DNA from 4 places in the Salipaludibacillus sp. HK11 genome. Region 4 is predicted to be linked to each of the others. Evidence: riboswitches for the same ligand, from Rfam matches in the RefSeq annotation. Region 4 holds a riboswitch; each other region holds the start of a gene.
The links. Region 4 has a riboswitch for thiamine pyrophosphate ahead of thiS (sulfur carrier protein ThiS). Riboswitches for the same ligand answer to the same signal wherever they lie in the genome.
Positions count from the first base shown of each region.

Region 1 (5,119 bases), 370 kb from region 4:
GTGACGAAAGAGAGCTTGGAAATCACTGTTTCGGGAACGGGGAAAGTTCATGCGATTAAGCTGATACCAAACAGTCTTGTAACGGAAAAAGTCATCGTCGAGCCTGCCCAAGATCGTGGCGTATTTATCGCAAGCGAGACAAATGACTTGATGAAAATGGCAGTCATTGAGCGTCACCATTACACAGGAAATATCGGTTTGGGGTTTATTCAAGGACTCGGTTTTTCAGAAGGGGCTATTGCGTTAACCGTCGCCCATGACTCACACAATTTAGTTACAGCGGGTACTAATGATGAAGACATGCTTAAAGCAATAGAAGAAGTAGCGAAAATACGTGGAGGTATGGTGCTAGTGAAAGCGGGCGAAGTGGTTGCGAGTTTGCAACTAAACATTGCTGGTCTTATGTCTTCAGGAATTACCAACGATGCATATAAAGGGATGAAGCAATTAGACGAAGGGCTGAAAAAGCTAGGATTTGAAGGTGATTTTAACCCCTTTTCCGCGTTATCATTCATGTGCTTACCAGTTATTCCAGAATTAAAATTAACCGATCTAGGTTACTTTGATGGCATTGCTGGGGAACATATCCCGTTGGAAGTCAAATTATAGCTGGCGACGTAATGGTTCATCTTCTTTGCTGAAGATGAGCCATTTTTGGCATTTTAGGGGTGGCTATGCACAAAAAACCTAACAGATATTTTGTTAGGCTTTTTAATGATTTAGTTAAAGGTCTTCTAGTTCCAACCTAAACTGTTCAGCAGCATGCTTTGCTGAAGTCGCCGAAGCGATCGCAGAAATAACTGAAACACCGTCAGCCCCAGCCTGTGCGATCCCTCTAGTACGGTGAATATCAATGCCACCAATCGCAACGATTGGAATAGTAATCCCCTCTTCACGCATTGCAGAAATCATCTCTGGTCCACATGCCTCTTCAGCATCTGCCTTGGAATTGGTTGGGTACATGGGACCTACTCCAATATAATCAGCCCCATCTTTGACGGCCTGCTTTGCTTCAGCAATTGTATGAGCTGAAATACCAAGGATCTTATTATCGCCTATTTTCTCCCTTACGAAAGGCCCGTTTGCGTCAGTTTGTCCGACATGAACGCCATCAGCTCCAATTTCCAATGCTAATTCAACATCATCATTTATAATGAAAGGAATCTGATTAGCTTGACAAATCTGTTTCAATTTAAGAGCCATCTCCCGTTTGGACCGGCCTGTTAGCGATGCGTCCCCTTTTTCTCGGAATTGGAAAAGAGTGATCCCACCAGAAATAGCTTCGGATAACACTTCTGGTAGCGGTTTGTTAACATTATTTGTTCCACTTATGAAGTAGAGCTTCAGCGCGTTTTTTATAAAAAGATTATTTCGATCTACCATTCTGTTTCTACCTTCATTTCATTTAGAGATTCTTGGTAAATACGATGAGCAGCATGGTAGGTGGACCCTGGACCTTTTCCTAGAGAATAACCGTGTTCAATCGCTATATGAATAAATCGCTTTGCTTCACGGACAGCTTGTTTCAATGGAAGTCCTTTTGCCAAATTGGCAGCAATTGCTGCGGAATACGTGCACCCTGTTCCGTGAGTATGTTCTGTTTTGATAAATGGAACAGAAAAAAAGTGAAAATTTTGTCCGTCATAAAAGATATCAACAATGTTTTCAGCAGTGTCATCTTCGCTGTGCCCACCTTTGAGTAAAACGGATTGAGCACCCATGTTGAACATTTCCTTCACAGCTTTTTTTCTTTCGTCTAAAGTCGTAAGCGGCATATTTGTGATCTCTTTTGCTTCAGGAATATTTGGTGTAATAATTGTCGCTTTTGGAATTAAATTATTAATTAACGCGTCCATAGCTTCTGGATGTAATAATTTGGCGCCTGAAGTTGATACCATAACAGGGTCAACAACAAGTGATGACCACTTATATTCAATCGCTTTATCTACGACGATATTAATTCGTTCCTTATCAAACAACATTCCTGTTTTTACCGCATCAGCACCGATATCTTCCATTACTGAAGTGATTTGTTGTGCAACACCCTTTGGATCAACGGGATAAACTCCTTGAACTCCAACGCTATTTTGAGCCGTAATTGCAGTGATCGCGGACATTCCAAACACGTTTAATTCTTGAAATGTTTTTATATCTGCTTGAATACCAGCACCGCCTCCGCTGTCAGAACCGGCAATTGTTAATACTTTTGGTGTCATAGTCATTTTCCCTCCATGATGGACTTGTTGAAGTTAGCCCAATGATCGATTTGTCCAGAAGTTAATTGGTATAGGGCATCGATAAAGTGGACTTGGAAATGACCAGGTCCCATATTGGGTTCTTTTTCAGCCGCAACCTGAGCGCTAATGCCATAAAATGCGACTGCGCAAGTGACTGCCTCCAATAGATCATCGTGAACAGAGATGAAAGCTCCGACAACGGAACTTAATAAACAACCTGCTCCTGTTATTTTTGATTGGAGAAAATGACCGTTGTCGACGGTATAGACTCTGTCACCGTCAGTAATAACATCTGATTCGCCGGTCAAAGCGACGATTGTACCCCATGTTTTCGCAACTTCTTTAGCAATTGCAACGGTGTCATTCATCTTGGCGGTAGAGTCGACGCCACGCATTTCAACAGAATGATCAATCAAATTGGCAATCTCCCCACCGTTTCCGCGAATAACTGCGATGTTTAATTCGGTTAGTAATTTTTTAGCAGATTCGGTCCTAAATGGCGTGGCACCAACTCCAACGGGATCAAGTACAATTGGCGTACTTGCTAGATTTGCAGCTTTTCCGGCTAAGAGCATCGCTTCTACTTCTTGCTTCGTAAGTGTTCCTATGTTCAAAACTAATGCCTGTGCAACCTTTGCCATATTCTCAACTTCTTCTTTGGCATAAGCCATAACAGGGCTAGCTCCAATCGCGTAAAGTCCATTTGCTGTAAAGTTAGTAACAACGACATTCGTAATATTGTGTATGAGCGGTGAGGTGTCTTGAATTTTCGTTCGTAACGTGTGAATCGGTAGCATAATCGTCTTCCTTTCTGAAAAAAAGTGAGATTTTAGAAAATAAAAAAGCGCTGCTCCAAATGGAACCGCGCTGATTTGACCTACTAGATCAATTTATCGCTGTGTTCCACTTTCCTCCGCTGGTACCATCCAGATCAGGTTCAAAGGGATCAAGCAAAGCTTTGTCTCAGCCAATTGGCACCCCTAGTGGTTAACTATTTACTTATTTCTTATTTTCATTTTATCACAAATAAAACGGTAAATCATGGAGAACGCATGGTAGGTAGCGAATTATCAGTAGGAAGGAGCTGCCGTATAGGCTTTCCTGTCTATCCCTTGACTAAGTAATCATTAACAAACACGCGAATCGTAAAGTAATCAATTTCTTCTGAGAGAGCTTCTTTGATTGGTTTCATACCATTTTCAAGTCCGATTTGATCTACTACTTCCTTTATTTGAGCTATATGCTCTGGTTTGACTAGGCGATCGAAATCGACGGCAATTCCATCGTCTGCCGCTTGGAGAAGGTGACTTTGAATCGTTGTGTATTTCACATTGCGAGCTGCACAGATTTGTTCGATGGTGTAACCTTCATTAAATAATTCGATTGTTTTCAAAAAGCTAGGAGTCTTATCTTTTTTGTTGCCAATTCCGTCAGTTTGCTTTTGTTCGTAATTTTTTAAACGACTTGGTAAGTCGAACGATTTCTTTTCATCTGGATTTGCATGCAAAAATTCTGCAATAGCTTGCAAAAAGTGTTCGCCATACGAATCTACTTTCATTTGACCGACACCTTTTACTTCCAGTAAATCTTCTTTCGTTTCAGGAAGCTTTGCGCATAAATCATTTAGAGTCTGATCTGAAAAGACCATGTATGGTGCAACTTGATGCTGTTTTGCTAAGGAAGTACGAAGCCCTCGTAGCGTCTCAAAAAGAGGGTGTTGTTTGGCAAGGACCGTCGTCTGTTTCGCTTGTTTCTTTTCGACTTTGATTTCGCCTTTTAACACCGGGATAGTATTTTCAGTAAGCTGTAAGACTGGGTAATTTCCACCACTCATTTTTAAAAATTGAGAGGCAACGAGGTAATCGATAAACTGACTAACCTCTTTTTGTGTGCGATCTTTCAACAATCCGTATGTAGATAATTTAGTGAAAGAGAAATCTTTCATCTTTTTATTCGCGGAGCCTACGAGAACTTGAGCTACCATTGTTTTACCAAAACGCTCGTTCATCCGTTTAATACAAGAGAAAACCATCTGTGCTTCTTTTGTGACGTCTACCGTGTTTCGGTTGTCGACACATTCTGAACAACGTCCACAAGGTTTGATATCACTGTCACTAAAATATTCGAGGATATAAGCTTGCAAACAATTTTCTGTATGGCAGTAATTGACAATGGCTTGAAGTTTAGTATATTCATTTTCTTTTCGGTCGTCTGCCATTGTTGATTGATCGATGAGAAATTGTTGGATGCGAATATCTTGAGGTGTAAACAAGAGGATACATTCACTGTCTTCACCATCACGGCCTGCACGACCTGCTTCTTGATAATAACTTTCGATGTTCCTTGGCATTTGTGCATGTATGACGAAGCGAACGTTGGATTTGTTAATCCCCATACCAAAGGCGTTTGTTGCCACCATGACTTGCGTTTCATCATAAACGAATGACTCTTGCATCTGTCGGCGTTCGTCTGTTGTTAATCCCCCATGATATTTGCCAACGGAGATTCCCAAGCGTGTCAATTTTTCATGGAGACGTTCGACTTCTTTTCTAGTGGCAGCATAGATGATGCCTGAATAACGATTATTTCGTTTCATATAATCTTTAATGTATTTGTCACGATCCATCCCCTTAACGACATGAAATGAAAGATTTTCTCTTGCAAATCCCGTTTGAACAACGTTTTTTGGTGAAATAGATAAAGCTTGGCATATGTCTTCTGTGACCTCTGGCGTAGCCGTCGCTGTTAGGGCTAAGACTGCTGGTTGACCAGGCAGTTGCTGGATCAGACTTGGAATTTTCAGATAGCTAGGTCGGAAATCATGACCCCATTGGGATAAGCAATGAGCTTCGTCAACAGCGATTAATGAAATAGGTAAAGAT
Region 1 covers NZ_CP181045.1:4,589,737-4,594,855, forward strand. The annotation lists gene ade (adenine deaminase) at 1-609, shown strand, start outside; gene thiE (thiamine phosphate synthase) at 724-1,383, opposite strand; gene thiD (bifunctional hydroxymethylpyrimidine kinase/phosphomethylpyrimidine kinase) at 1,377-2,216, opposite strand; gene thiM (hydroxyethylthiazole kinase) at 2,219-3,034, opposite strand; TPP riboswitch at 3,129-3,229, opposite strand; gene recQ (DNA helicase RecQ) at 3,343-5,119, opposite strand, start outside.
Region 1: another riboswitch for thiamine pyrophosphate. It lies ahead of thiM (hydroxyethylthiazole kinase); the one in region 4 lies ahead of thiS (sulfur carrier protein ThiS).

Region 2 (5,119 bases), 240 kb from region 4:
AGTCGACGTTTTTGACCTCCACTTAATGAGAACGGATTGCTCCATTGGTGGTTCAATAGTTGAAAATGCGCTAAAAGCGTATCTATCTTGCCATTCATTTTCTCTACATCCATGTCGTTCAATTTCATACCAAAGGCTACTTCATCATAAACCGTATCAGTAATAAATTGATGTTCCGGATTTTGAAAAACAAACCCCATCTTCTGCCTAAGATCCTGCTCGCTCCATTGTTTTAAAGGCTGTTTCAAGAATTCAATTTCCCCTTGAGTAGGTGTAAGAATCCCTGCCATCAATTGAAGGAGCGTCGATTTCCCAGCACCATTTTCACCGACGACTGCGATGAACTCGCCTTTTTGTATCGATAAATTAATTTTGTCTAAAATTAATTTTTTCTTTCGTCTAAACGTTAGGTTTGTTAATGATAGGCTTTGTTCGAGAAACTTTTTCGATTGATCAACTCGATTTCCGATTTCGCTAGTCATAACTGTTTTATCTCGTTTAGGAATATGAATTCCTTGTGCAATTAATATATCAGAATTCTCATTGAATACTTGATCTGGTTTACCATCAACAATCAACTTGCCTTCATTGCTGAGCGCAAGAACATTGTCTGTGTATGGAATCCAATCGTCAAGTTGGTGTTCAATAATAAATACAGACATTCCTCGCTCTTTTTGCAACTGAGCAACTAACTCAATAAATTCTATGCTAGAAACAGGATCCAGGTTTGCTGTTGGTTCATCTAAAATGAGTAACTCTGGCTCTAACAATAGAACGGAAGCTAGTGCAACCTTTTGCTTTTGTCCTCCTGAAAGCTCGTGAATAGCTCGTTCCTTTAAATCAGTTAATCCTACAGCTTCAAGAATAGTATCCATACGTTTTGACATCTCACTTTGAGGGATGCGAATGTTTTCCATTGTAAAGGCCAATTCATTTTCAACAGTTATCATACAAAACTGACTTTCAGGATCTTGAAAGACAATGCCAATTTTTTGGTTAAGCTCACCTTTTTCAAATTGATTAATATTTTTTTCTCGGTAAAGCACAGTTCCCATTGAATAACCTTCCACCGCTTCAGGATAAAGGCCATTTAAACAAAGAGATATGGTGCTTTTACCAGAACCACTTGCCCCAAGAAGGAGCGTTACTTCTCCTTCATAAATAGCGAAGCTGACATTATCTATCAGCGAGGATTGTTGATTTTTTTCATAATCGAACGATAGGTTTTCTACGCGAATGAGTGGCTGAGGTTGCTCAATGCTCAAGTTATGCTGACTTTTCACGTTTTTCTTGCCACTCCTTTCCTAGTGCGTACCCACGAAGAACCCCTGTTTGCGCTAACTGATCACTAATATACTTACCTAACACACCGGCTAACAAAGCACCACTAATGATTCGCACAACTAACGTCGCTACGATTAATTCAGGTGCCAGCGCCGCTAGCCCTGAATTGAACCATCCCCACACGTAACTGAACATTGCAGCAGACATTCCAGCAAGTATAAGCACAGAAAGTGAAAAATTACGATATCTAGTTGCCAAGAAAACAACCTCGGCACCAAGTCCTTGAATCGCGGCTGAAATAATTAACTGCGGACCAGCTGGACTACCAATCAGTACTTGAACAGTTCCAGCAATTAACTCCGGCCAAAAAGCAGCGCCTGGTTTTCTTATCACATAGGCGCCAATAATCGAAACGATGAACCAGATGCCAAAGATCACTTCATAACCAAATGGCGCTAGACCAAATGGTGTGAGAAAATTCCTTAACCCTTGCCCGAAAAAGAAAAATAGCAAATAAATAACAGCAAAGACAACGCCAAATATCGACATTAAGACGATTTCTTTCAATTTCCATTGCTTCATCATCGTTGCGATCCCCTCTCCTATTTATCTTTCTTCGATGGACTGTTCGCAGAAATTGCAGCAGTCATTGTGACATGACTATGATCTTTCGTTTTTGACGCACGAGCGAATACCTCTTCAAGGGTATTAAATACATCGTTTGCATCTCCATCTAATCGCGAAGCATAATGAACACCCTTCGTAAACGTACCATGCTTTTTTGCGACATCAACTTGATCTGCGATAACTTGCATATAATCAGGATTATTCATTGGATATAATGCGAACTGGGTCGCCACTGTCACTTTTTCAATTACCGATTTCGCTTCATTCAGGCGTTTATCATCCTCTGACATATATGTGTCACCATCTGAATCACCTGGGCACCCTATCGAAAATGTCCCGTTAAAAACGACATGGACTCCCGTTTTAGCGGCATGAATAAAAATCGCTTTTACCACATCAAACACGTGCTCACTTCGTCCGCGTATACATGTACTCACATCATCAGTTACTTGCCACACTTTTGAACTGTCTACCTCTTCTAATGCTTTCTTTATCACGTCTACAAAATTATCCGTCATTGGATATATCGAGAAACGACACCCGACAATTCGACTTGTTCCACAGCTTAAACCTTGCATATTCTGAATCCTCCTCTATCAATATTGGTAATCAATATGTAAACCGGTGATTCGCTCTCAATGGGAATCTCATAACTTTTAGTAATCATCCAACTCAATCATTTTAGGCAAACAAAAACTGCACCTCCCAGTTAGGAAGATGCAGAAAAGGTTCATGTAGGTTTGAAAAAACATCAGGCTACACGTTGCTCACCTGCACTTCCCCACGCTAGTATTAACTAGATCAGGTCCAAAGGGTTAACAGGAATTTCACCAGTCTCTCAGCATATAGCACCCCTAGTGCGAACACGGTTATCATATTGTTGATTCTATTGTAACTGTAATAGTTACAATTTGTAAATACCATATTTGTAATGTGTATATTGATTGTGATGATTTATATCACTGACATAAGCGACATTTGTAGTTTAAAATGTGGTAAATGAGCCTTTTGAAAGGGGACTTCACTTATGGAATATAAAGATTGGTCAGCAAGTTTGGAGCACGAAGAGTACGCAGAAAACCGAGATCTTGTTATCCGACATGCCTTCGAAGCAATTGATGAAACAGTCGAAGGTTGTTACGTAAATCTCGTCACACCGGATGTTTTTGGAAATCCAGAAAGTTATTTATCTTTAATGATTCATGATAAATACGGTGACACCGTTGAAATGAAGTACATTGATCAGTGTGGGTGCGGAGGGTATGTATTGAGAGTATATAAGTAGGTCGCATTCGCTACTTCGCGTGAAGATTTTGGTAGTAAATCAGTTACGGTTTTAGTTGGAATTTGTTATCCGTAGGAAAAGGAAGTCTATGTGTTGGAATCAGTCTATTATGTGTCGTAATTACTCTTTTACCTGTTGGATCTGAAGCTCTATCTATCGTAATCAAAACCTTCCCACAACAAAAATGACGTATCAAATTGTTATCAATTTCACACGTCATTTTTCAAATTTTTTGTCTTCCTTGGTTTTCAAAGACACTATTTATTCTAACACGATGACGCTAATTATCTGGCTATATACGACTTACATTCAGGGCATAACGACTTCATATAATCATTAGGGATTGGATATTCACATTTGTCACATTTTCTTTGTGGGTCGACAGCTTCTCCGATATCTGACTTATTATTTCTGTAGCTTGAAACAATGAAGATAATTAAAAGTACTACGACAATACCGAGAATAATAGCTAACGTTGACATAAAATCATCTCCCCATTATTTTTAAAAAATAAATGATGATGAATGACCGCAGCTGCTGATTATTGTTTAAAAATATATCGAAAAGTGACTTGGAATTTCCCCTCCCTCATAGAATAGACTCTTGATACACATCCCCTCCTTTAAAACTTATCAAACTAGTTTTTTCACTTTTCATAAAATTGACACATTTATAGCCCATCACTTAAAATATCTTATAATGAATCTACGTATGGCTAATTATATTTTTGTGCATAGAAGCCGTGTAACTTCCACTCGCTTTCCACTACCAAGAAATTGAGTGTCCTCATGGGGAATCAGCTGCTTTATTCGCTATTCTATAATATGCTTTAGAAATTTTATCATGCATTGTTCATTCATCTACACTACTTCATAATGATATTTATAATGCTGCTTTCCCTGGGTGTACGTCCTTGACTAGTTCGGAAAAAACATCGTAAAGAAGATTCCTAAATTCAACTAATTTGACCTGTTGTAAATCATTAGGACGAAGCGATATTAACGACGGTGGCGGCAAATATAACACTCGATTAACTTCTAATTGGATCCAAGGAACCTTCCCAATATTTCCGTGGAGGCGGGTGACATGCCCGCCTTTAAACGGATCATTCATCGTTACAAATTCCCTGTTATTAGCTTTATACATGTGGAATTTCGCTTCTAACAATTCTTTAAAGTGCACCATCATTTCCATCGGTGCCGTCAAAGCCTCATCACATAGGTCACCTTCATCATTCCCACGGTTACCAATACAAAATAAAGGCCGATTTTCCCAGTTCACCCCTTTTTTTCCAGGTCCATAGTCCAGCATTGAATGACAATCTACTGCTAATTTCACATCTGGATTTTCAGCAGCTTTAATAAGTTTTTGATGATATGGCAAATAATATTTATCAATCAATGCTTCTCGTTCCCCGTCACTGAGACCTGATGGAGAATCCCATACCATTTTTCCCTCTACCGTCATAGTTTTAACAATACCATCAGTGTTTTCCGGAGGTAAGTCTGTAAGGTCGCGATTCATGTCGACGAAAATGCGTGCCACATCGACCTGATGGTATTCCTCTGCAAGGTTACTGAAATCAAATAACTCTTTTGTCCACGTATCACCGTCTAATAAGATATCCATATCGCTCAGTAAACATTCGGTCTGAATTTGAGTTGGGAAATTTAAACCTCCGTGAGGAACTGAAATAAGTATTGGAAGCTTATCTTTTATCATATCATCCACCTCATTCACCATTTAAGTACAAAGCTAGCAGCAACGAACGCTGAACTAATTCACTTCTGTGTAGCGCTTCTTCAGGCATATATAAATTTCTACTAGCAGGCGAAAAACCACAAACAACGGATGATCCTTTAGGAACCTCTCCGGCTGCGGAAGACAATAAACTTGATTCCGTGCCAAAAGGCAAATTCCACT
Region 2 covers NZ_CP181045.1:4,458,837-4,463,955, reverse strand. The annotation lists gene ACM26V_RS21170 (ABC transporter ATP-binding protein) at 1-1,283, opposite strand, end outside; gene ACM26V_RS21165 (ECF transporter S component) at 1,267-1,869, opposite strand; gene ACM26V_RS21160 (YkoF family thiamine/hydroxymethylpyrimidine-binding protein) at 1,887-2,489, opposite strand; TPP riboswitch at 2,673-2,777, opposite strand; gene ACM26V_RS21155 (CGCGG family rSAM-modified RiPP protein) at 2,939-3,196, shown strand; gene ACM26V_RS21150 (hypothetical protein) at 3,481-3,678, opposite strand; gene ACM26V_RS21145 (N-formylglutamate amidohydrolase) at 4,079-4,918, opposite strand; gene ACM26V_RS21140 (M20/M25/M40 family metallo-hydrolase) at 4,929-5,119, opposite strand, start outside.
Region 2: another riboswitch for thiamine pyrophosphate. It lies ahead of ACM26V_RS21160 (YkoF family thiamine/hydroxymethylpyrimidine-binding protein); the one in region 4 lies ahead of thiS (sulfur carrier protein ThiS).

Region 3 (5,119 bases), 670 kb from region 4:
TTATGGGGAAGATCTGTGCATATGGAAAGCGTATTATCAGATAGAGCAATTGTTTTTTGTTATGACGGTAGAAAGATTAGTAAAAGGTATGTATGAAAAAGGGGGCTAGCTGCTTTTGGCTAGCTTCCTTTTAGCTTTATAATGGAGAATAGATGTTACTGTCGGATTTTTAAACACCAAGAGTTAGATCAAATTAAGACCCTTAAGATGAATTAGAGCTGAGTAATATGATAAATTTAATAAAACTATTTCGTTTGTCTATCAAGTAAATAAAAGTAGAGAGCAATCTAAAATAACTTCGAAGTATTTTTAATAAAAGATTGTATTAGTCAGCTGTGAAGGAGAGATAGGATGAAAACATACGATATCATTGTTATCGGTGGAGGTTCTGGTGGATTAACGGTTGCTGCTGGTGCAGCGCAATTTGGCGCAAAAGTTGCGTTAATAGAAAAAAGAAACAGTTTGGGAGGAGACTGCCTCCATTTTGGATGTGTTCCATCAAAAGCATTGATTGCTGTCGCAAATGAGGTTCATCAACTATATCAGTCAGCTGAAGCTTTCGGGGTTTCTGTTTCTGGTAAGCCAAAATGGCAATTAGCAAAAGATCGAGTTCATACAGCAGTATCTATCATCCAGGAAAATGACGGGGAGAAAAGATTTCGTGAATTAGGGGTTGACGTCATGTTTGCTTCCGCGACCTTCCAGGATAGCCATCACATCCAATTATCATCAGGTTCCATCATTGAGGGGAAACGTATAATTATAGCAACGGGATCACGTCCAATAATTCCTGAAGTCGAAGGTATCGAAAATATTCAAATCTTAACGAGTGAGACGGTTTTTGATATGGAGCAATTACCTAAACGAATCGTAATGATGGGAGCAGGACCTATTGGATTAGAATTATCCCAAGCATTAAGCCGGCTAGGATCGAATGTATCCGTCGTTGACAGTTCTGACTTGCTTTTATCAAAAGAAGATGGTGAAGTATCAAATATCTTGCTTAATCAATTGAAAAAAGAACTCGAATTCCTCTCTTCATCAACAGTAGAAAAAGTAATTCAAAGAGATGGCAAGACGTTTGTTCGAGTTAAAGGGCAGCACGCTCGAGAAATTGAGGCGGATGCACTTTTTTTAGCTATTGGTAGAAGACCAAATTCAGATACGCTCAATTTGGAGAAAGCGGGGGTTAATGTAAATCAAAAAGGAGAAATCATTGTTAAAGAGACGATGCAAACTTCTGAGCCACACATCTACGCTTTAGGGGACGTTAATGGTGCTTTTCCATTTACACATGGTGCCTCCCATGAGGGGAAAGTTGTCGTTGCTAATGCAGTATTCGGTTTAAAGAGAAAGGTTTCTTATGAAAATGTTCCATGGGTTTATTATACAGATCCAGAAATCTTTCATTTAGGAATGACGGAAAGCGAAGTGAAAGAACAGAGAGGTAGTAATTATAAAGTCTACCGCATGGACCATAATCATGTTGATCGGATGATTGCCGAAATGGACAACCAGTCGATGATAAAAATCATTACGGACAACAAGGGAATGATTCTAGGTGCTCATGGTGTAGGAGGTAATGTGAGTGATTGGATGCAACAGCTAGTTTATATGAAAACGAATGGAGAATCAGTGAAAAAAATCTCGAACAGCGTATATCCTTATCCTTCAAGAAGTGAAATTGTAAAAAATGCTGGTGACTTATATTGGAGAGAGAAGTTGTTCGGAAGCTCACTTTCAAAAATGATGAGCCAATATGTCTCTTGGTTTAGATAGTTTTAAGGGAGTAAAAAATGGGTGCGATTTAGGCACCCACATCGCGAAAGACTTATAATGGCCACGTTTGTTTCGTATATGCCATATCAAAAAACATGTATTCCATGCGACACCCCATTAAAAAGTGGGTTCTCATTTTAGCACGATCACTTTCAGTTGCTTCTTCAGCTAGGCGATCTAACCAATCGATTGTCTTTGTAATTCTTGGCATTTCTTGAGCTCCGTAGAAAGAGATCCAAGGATAAAAGGGATGATCAGGGCTTGGCTTTACTTCTTTCATGATTCTTTCACCAATATACAAATAAACCCAGGGACATGGGAGGGCAACAGCCAAAGATTCAGCTAAAGAGCCATTCGACGCAACTTGCAACATATATTGGCTGTAATGATGGGCCGTCGGAGCAAGAGTCTCTCCTTTTAAGTCTTTATAATCAACGCCAGCTTGCTCACAGAAATTATTGTGTGGGTGAGTTTCGTCGTTTAAAATAAAAGCGATGCCTTCGTTTAATAAGGCCATATCATCGCGGTTGTTACATTTTGCCATGGTTAGAGCACGTGTTTGAATCATTGCATTTAAGTACTCGTAGTCTTGTTTAACATAGTGAATGAGCTGACCTTTCTCAAGATTCCCCTCTGCAATCCCTTGAACAAAAGGGTGTTCATAGCATGCTTTAAATAGTGATTCTGTTTCGTTTCGTAAATCCTGTGTAAAACTCATGTCAGTTGCCTCCTTATTTTTAGAAGAACCACTCTGATGAGGGAAAGGTGGATAAATAAAAAACGCCAATCCATTGAAGGAATGACGTTAACAGTCTCATTATTGTTTGTAAAACAAAATTAAGAGATTCACGCCACTTCCCTACGCTAGTATGAACTAGATCAGGTTCTAAGGGATCAAGAAAGAATCTTGTCTCAGCCATAAAATGGCACCCCTAGTGGAACTTGTTATGAAATTATACTAATCGTAACACCATTTTTTGGTAATATCAAGGATTATCATCAAGTATAGTGAAAATACTGAATCTTCTCCAATGACATATCTGAATTATTCTTGAAACAGCACTTGAGCAGAAAGCGAGCCAATTAGGGAAAGAAACAGTGAGAAACGGTCCGAATGTGTGAGGGAGACATATACTCAATTTTCTATTTATATTGATTATAGAAGCCAATATAGCTGATCATTCTTCCTGTTTTTCCTTGATCAGCGCGATGAGAGAAAAACAGGTCGTTGTCACAACTCGTGCAAAAGTTGGACGTGAGAAGGTGATCTTCTTGAATGCCAGCATGTAAAAGTAGTAAATAATTGACGGACTTTAAATCAAGGCGATACTGCCCATCACTTATTTGTTCATAAGGAGAGGTAGTGAATGATACAGCCTCTAGAACTTTATCTACTTCATTAATTACGTGGTCATCAACAATATAACAGCATTGGTTAATCGATGGTCCAATTGTTACATAAATCTCTGATGGAGGAATTTTCTCCATCATATCCCATAGCTGAACCATCTTTCCCGAAATATTCTTAACAGTACCTTTCCAACCTGCGTGAGCAATGCCAATCATGTGATAATTAGGAGCGAAAAAATAAACTGGTACACAATCTGCGTAACATAACGTAAGTAATATATCTTTTTGATTCGTATAGAAGCCGTCGGTTCCTTTAATACTATCGTTATAATCATCAACTCCAGATCCAGTCAGGACGCTTGAAACTTTAACAATTTGATCTTCATGAACTTGATCTGCACATACCCAATTTTCTAGTGAGAAACCAAGTTGATCTGCTAGTTGTTGGCGATTGGTAATGACATTGTGACCCTCGTCGCCAACATGTAAACCGAAATTATTTGATTTATAAGGGAAATGACTTGTGCCACCATGCTTAGTTGTGAAACCGGCAACGAGCTCGGGATTTATTTTTGTCCAATCTTTAATAGTTAGTGTTGAATCGGTTGTTTGGATAAAGGATTCATCCATAAATACCCCTCCATTTTGTAACTGTGAAGAATTAGTTTACTATCCATTCCTCATCATTATATAATACGAAATTTGAATATAAAAGTTCTGAGTAGAAGCAAAATTGTACATCTGTGAATACAAAAGAGCCCCTTATTTCAGGAGCTCTAAACATAATAGGTTTGCTACGATTTATCTTTAGGTTGATACATTTCATATGCTTTTGGTGTTTCTTTCTCTGTCACTCGTTTTGTAGATTTCTTTAATTTATATACCGTGAACGAGGCAGCAATAAAAACGAAGATCATAAAAATGTATGCATAACCCATTCCACCTTCTGATGGATCAGGGATCGTAAATAAATCCATGTTTCCCACAGCCTTTCACATAATAATAAGTATTAATAGTAATTATAGCAAGTTCTCAATAAGATTTCACCAAAGACGTATTATAAAGATGATTCTTTCTTATATGGTTTAGGAGACATTAAACTAGCGATGATTCCTAATGCAGGAAACACCATCATAAATATCAAGATTTCTTGATAACCACCAAACCAATCATATGCAATTCCAAACGGTAGTGGTCCGAATGCAGATGCTGATACAGTAACTGTCGTTGCAACTCCCTTAATACTACCTATGTGCTGTCGGCCAAAATAATCAGGGAACACCATAGATACAACAATTCGTTCGATACCCCCGATGAAGCCCCAAAGTATACCAAATGCGATGGCCCAAACAAAAGAATCTGTAAAGTACAAAGTAATGATGAAGATGAATTGACCAAAGAAAACAAAAGCGAACATGTAATGAATTTTCACTTTTTCAAGAATAAAACCGGCTAACATTGTAACCGGGAAACCGACCATTGCCATTAAGCTTAAGATGAAGGCTGCGGCTGTTAAACTTAGACCACTTCCACTAAGGATCGAGAAAAGGTGGAATGTTAGACCTGTATTAAGCATCGATGGAATGCCAATACAGAGTAGTAAGAGCCAAAACTGGCGTGTTCTCATTGTTTCCTTTAACGTCCAAGAGATATCATTTTTAAGTTTTGGTGTGTGTTCACCTTCATTAATTTCTATTTTTTTATTATCTGGAAGGAGACCGATATCTTCTGGTTTATTTTTCATAAAGAAAAATGAAATGGGGACGAAAAAAATAATGATTGTAGCACCTAATATACGCCAAGCATTTTCCCATCCATAACTTGAAATTAGCCAAGCATTGAGCGGAGGGAAAAGAGTAGAACTTAGAAAGCCTCCAATCATCATGAAGCTAAATGCTCGCCCTCGCTTCTCAATGAACCATTGGGGAATGAGAGTATTCGATACGAGAGTCATAGATCCTTGGCCAAGAAAACGTATTAAGAAGAAACC
Region 3 covers NZ_CP181045.1:4,887,392-4,892,510, forward strand. The annotation lists gene ACM26V_RS23155 (SpoVR family protein) at 1-96, shown strand, start outside; gene ACM26V_RS23160 (dihydrolipoyl dehydrogenase family protein) at 352-1,779, shown strand; gene tenA (thiaminase II) at 1,832-2,497, opposite strand; TPP riboswitch at 2,619-2,723, opposite strand; gene pgeF (peptidoglycan editing factor PgeF) at 2,923-3,759, opposite strand; gene ACM26V_RS23175 (hypothetical protein) at 3,924-4,106, opposite strand; gene ACM26V_RS23180 (MFS transporter) at 4,187-5,119, opposite strand, start outside.
Region 3: another riboswitch for thiamine pyrophosphate. It lies ahead of tenA (thiaminase II); the one in region 4 lies ahead of thiS (sulfur carrier protein ThiS).

Region 4 (5,119 bases):
ATTTTGTTGTCTCGATTCCTCGTGACAGAATGGTAGATGTTGATGTCACAAATGGATCAGTTGATATCGTCAATATAGATGAGAACATTATAATTAAAACAACTAATGGTCGCGTTAGTGCGGATGAAATTTCTGGGGATGCACTCGTTTCCAATACAAATGGAACGATTTCTCTTCGAAATATCAGTGGAGAAGTGGAGGCAGTGACAACAAATGGAAGAGTGTCGGTAAATAATATTTATAGTAATGCAACAATAAAAACGACGAATGGTACAATAGATCTCGAAAGCATCGAAGTAAATGGGAACTGGGACGTAGCGACGACGAACGGAAATGTGACTTTGCGAATTCCTCAGGACAGCGATGTTTCTGTTGAAGGAAAAACAACGAACGGAAGTGTTAGTGGGGATTTAGACTGGATCCGTGAAAAAGATACTAATTTCTTTGGGAAGAGTAACGAAGGATCAGCTATTCATAATCAAGGAACTTATCAAATAAGTACAAAAGGTACAAATGGATCAATCAGTGTTTCACTTCTGGAGTAGAGAATGAAGTCGAGGGAGCTCATAGTTGCGATATACTCGAAGAAAAGAAATATAAGCAGGTGTCCTAATTCTTTATAGAATAAGGACACCTGCTTATAAATGTATCACATAAATCTTTCAGGATGGAAGGCAGCTTGTGTAGGTGAATCTAACGGATTATCTGAAATGATATCTGCTACCGCTTCGCCTGTGCGTGCGCTCAGTAAAATACCATTGCGGTAATGACCAGTGGCGAAGATAATGTGTGGAGAATCGTCAAGTGGTCCTAGCAGTGGGAAGCCGTCCTGTGTTGCAGGTCGAAGCCCTGCCCAAGTATGAAAAGGTGTCTTTGTTTTTAAAAAAGGAAGAATTCGTTTATTCCAGTTAACTAGCCTTTCGATACCTTTTTTAGTGACATCTGTTGCAAATCCTGCAATATCCTCAGATGCACCATTTACCAAGGTTCCATTTGATTTTGGGACAAGATACCCTTGGCTCGTTGTGACAATATGATTGACGTTTTCTTGCCCAAGTTCATAAGCACAAATTTGTCCGCGGATTGGAAACACAGGGAGACGAATCTCAAATACGTCTTCAAGCTCTTGTGCCCAAGCTCCTGAGCAAATCACCAAGCGGTCGCCAGTGTAGGTTTGACCGTTGGATGTTTTGAGAACAGGGGCAGACCGCCAACTTTCAATCAACACCGTTCCGGTGTTTTCGATGATCGTGACGCCATTATTCTCACAGGCAATCTTTAATGCTTTTACATAATCAGGAGCGAAGACATGGCTTTCTTCATTTGAATGGATCGCTGCTACTACTTCGTCTGAAAGGTTTGGTTCCAAGGATTCTAAGCGCGCCCCGTCAATAATTTCAGCCTCTGATCCAAACTCCTTTTGCCAGTCGATTCGTGATTCAAGTGAAAGGATGTCGGATTCGTGATAAACGGCGTGAATACTACCGCTCTCTGTATATTCAAAATCAATCCCGGACGCGTCTTTGATATCCTGTTGCCACCGCTTGAACATACGTAAACTTTCTAAGCAAAAGGCGAAAAAAGGGTCTGGATCTTCACTAATTTCAGAGAATGGAGCGAGCATGCCAGCTGCAGCTCCAGAAGCTTGCCCACCGCATGCTTTTTTCTCGAGAACGGTTACTTCAAAGCCACGGCGACTTAGTGAAAAAGCTGTTGCTAATCCAATGACCCCGCCCCCGAGAACCAAAATTTCTTCTTTCATAAGTGTTGTTCCTCCTTGCATATCAATAATAGTTATTTAGTAGACCCTATTTTGAAATAAATGACTGTAATCCACTGGAAGCGGTGGCGTATTTTTTCTTCGGAATTCTTCCCGCTTCATATGATAAACGTCCAGCCTCGATGGCGTATTTCATTGCAAGGGCCATCTTCACAGGATCCTTTGCTTTGGCAACAGGTGTATTCATTAGGACGCCGTCTGCACCAAGTTCCATTGCTTGGGTGACATCCATCGCAGAACCTAATCCAGCATCAACGATAATCGGTACTTCTGCATCTTCTATAATTAACGATAAATTATACGGATTTAATATTCCTAGTCCAGTACCAATAGGAGATCCCCCAGGCATCACTGCCGCTGCCCCTGCTTCTTCTAATCGCTTACATAAAACAGGGTCATCTGATGTATAAGGAAGAACGGTAAATCCTTCAGCAACAAGGATTTCCGTTGCCTTTAATGTTTCTAAAGGATCAGGAAGTAGTGTTTTTTCGTTTGCACTAATTTCGATTTTAATCCAATCGCTTAATCCTGATGCTTTGGCTAAGCGGGCAATCCGTACAGCCTCTTCAGCCGTTTTCGCACCAGAAGTATTTGGAAGGTATGTAAACGAGTGGTCTTCCTCCAAATGTTGAAGAATAGCATCTTCTCCAGGCGACTCCAAATTTGCTCGGCGAATAGCGAATGTAAGCACATCTGTACCTGAAGCACGAATCGCTTCATTTTGTACATAAGGATTTGGATAACGTCCGGTTCCTAATAAAAAGCGAGATGAAAGTTCTTTGCCAGCAATAGTTAACTTTTGTCGTTTCATGTGATCAACCTCCTGCGATAAATTCAACTAGCTCTATTTTTGATCCTTCTTTTAAAACGGTTTCGGACCAATTATCACGGTCAATAATTTCTCCGTCCATTTCTACAATGATAAGATTTGGTTTTAGTTTGAAATGAGAGATTACGTCTGTAACGGTATGGGATTGAAGGTCATGCGCTTGTCCGTTAATAATAAGATTCATACGATTCTCTCCTCTACTAGGTTTGTGTATAAATATAACTGATTCATAAGTGCTCTCCTCTCTTGTTGCAAAAAGATATAAAAGCCGTATCCCATAAGTGAACGGAATACGGCTGCAATCGCTGTATATGTTGCATCGACTTTCCTACGCTGGTATGGGCCAGATCAGGTTCAAGGGTAAAAGGATCAGAATGACCTTTTTCTCAGTTTGTTGTGATAAACACCCCTAGTCATGGAACTATTAATTTAGTTAACATCTGTACTAGTTAGTATTGTAAATGATTTAATGGGAAATGGAAAGGGAAGCGGAAGGGGGATGGTTTTCCCTGCAAAGAGCCTTCCCCATTTGGAGCGGCATTTTGTGACATATCCCTTCAAATTTCCACTCTCATCTGAAGGGCACGATAATCCTAGTTTTTGTATCTAAATTCCTTACTCATAATTTATCGTACAAAAAAGCCGAGGATATCCATCCTCGGCTTCAAGATTCATGTTGTTAAATTATTCTAAACCTTCAATCCATTCTGCTACTGCATCTTCGTTAGCTTCAACCCATGCAGCTGCTGCATCTTCTGGAGACGTACCATCTTCCATGTCGAGCATAACTTCTTCCATATCGTCAGCAGTCCAGTTGAACTGATCCAAGATTGTATATGCGTTTGGCATATCATCTTCTAGTCCTTCACGAACCATTGTTTTAATAACTTCAGCATCACCAAATGTACCTTCAGGATCTTCTAAATATTTCAAATCATAAGAAGCGAACTTCCAATGAGGTGTCCAACCTGTCACCGCAATTGGTTCTTCGTTGCTAATAGCTTCACCTAATGCTGTAGCCATAGCGCCACTAGAAGATGTTTGAACATCCCAACCAGCTAGACCTTCGTATTCTTCAGTAGCATTTTCAGCTGCTTGAACAACACCAGCTCCTGGCTCAATTCCGGTAATTGAACTGCCCATCTCATCTGCAAAATCAGCTAGATCATCAATAGTAGTTGCATCCATATATTCAGGAACAACTAAACCTATTTTAGCACCTTCTAAGTTTTCACCAAGATCTACCAATTGATCACTATATTCGTCATATAAGTCGCCGTGTGTAGCTGGTAACCAAGCTGCAACCATTCCGTCAGTTTCACCATTAGCAACGGATTGCCACATAATTGCGTTGTCGATCGGAGTTAATGTAACATCATAACCTTGATCTTCAAATACTTTACCAATAACATGGGTAGATGCGATTTCAGAATCCCACTCTACGTAAACTAATTCAATTTCCTTACCTTCTCCTACATTTGCACCAGTATCTGCATTTCCTGTATTTTCTTCGTTGCCATTTTCATTGTTACCGTCATTTAGATTAGCGTTATTCTCATTTGCATTTTCATTATCTCCACATCCTGCTGCTAGTAATGACAATGAAAGTCCTGCTGCTAAACCAAGACGTTTCCAGTTAAGTTTAATCATAATTTAAATCCCCTTCTTTCTTTCTATTTTATATATATGGAAACTTTTCAAATGAAAAGTGTACCAACGTCATTAGGACTTGTGTTCGTTTAACGATCACAAGATTATTTTTTTGTATTCACATTTTGTGTGAATCGATCAATGATAATAGCCAAAATAACTATTCCTAAACCTGCAACAAAACCAGGTCCAACTTGTGCACGCTGTAGCGCCGATAGAACTTCTCTTCCAAGACCAGGCGCACCAATCATCGATGCAATAACAACCATCGATAGGGCAAGCATCACTGTTTGATTTATTCCTGCCATAATCGTTGCTTTAGCCATCGGGAGTTCAACTTTAAATAATTTTTGTGCACCCGTACTACCAAATGCATCGGAAGCTTCAACTAGTTCAGTTGGAACTTGTCGAATACCTAAATTCGTAAAACGAACTGTTGGTGGTGTTGCGAATATTAATGATGCAAAAACACCAGGTACCATACCAATACCGAAAAAAGCAACGGCAGGAATTAAATATACAAAGGCAGGCATTGTTTGCATAAAATCAAGAATTGGTCTTATGAGCGCATCGGCTGTTCTGCTTTTAGACATTAAAATTCCAAATGGAACACCAATGATAATGGATAAGATACTTGCAAGAAAGACTAAAGTAAATGTAAACATTAATTCTTCCCATAAGCCTTGGTTGTATATGAGCCAAAGGCCTACGACAGAAAACGCAGCAAGACCATATTTTTTCCCGGTAATGAGAAAGGCGCCTAATGCGACGACAAGAATAACGATAATTGGTGGAATACTATATAAGAGGCTTGCTGTCCACCCCATGAAATCTCCAAAATGTTCTTTAATCGGATTAAA
Region 4 covers NZ_CP181045.1:4,219,752-4,224,870, forward strand. The annotation lists gene ACM26V_RS20055 (DUF4097 family beta strand repeat-containing protein) at 1-545, shown strand, start outside; gene thiO (glycine oxidase ThiO) at 650-1,762, opposite strand; gene ACM26V_RS20065 (thiazole synthase) at 1,809-2,591, opposite strand; gene thiS (sulfur carrier protein ThiS) at 2,596-2,793, opposite strand; TPP riboswitch at 2,918-3,030, opposite strand; gene ACM26V_RS20075 (glycine betaine ABC transporter substrate-binding protein) at 3,294-4,259, opposite strand; gene ACM26V_RS20080 (ABC transporter permease) at 4,364-5,119, opposite strand, start outside.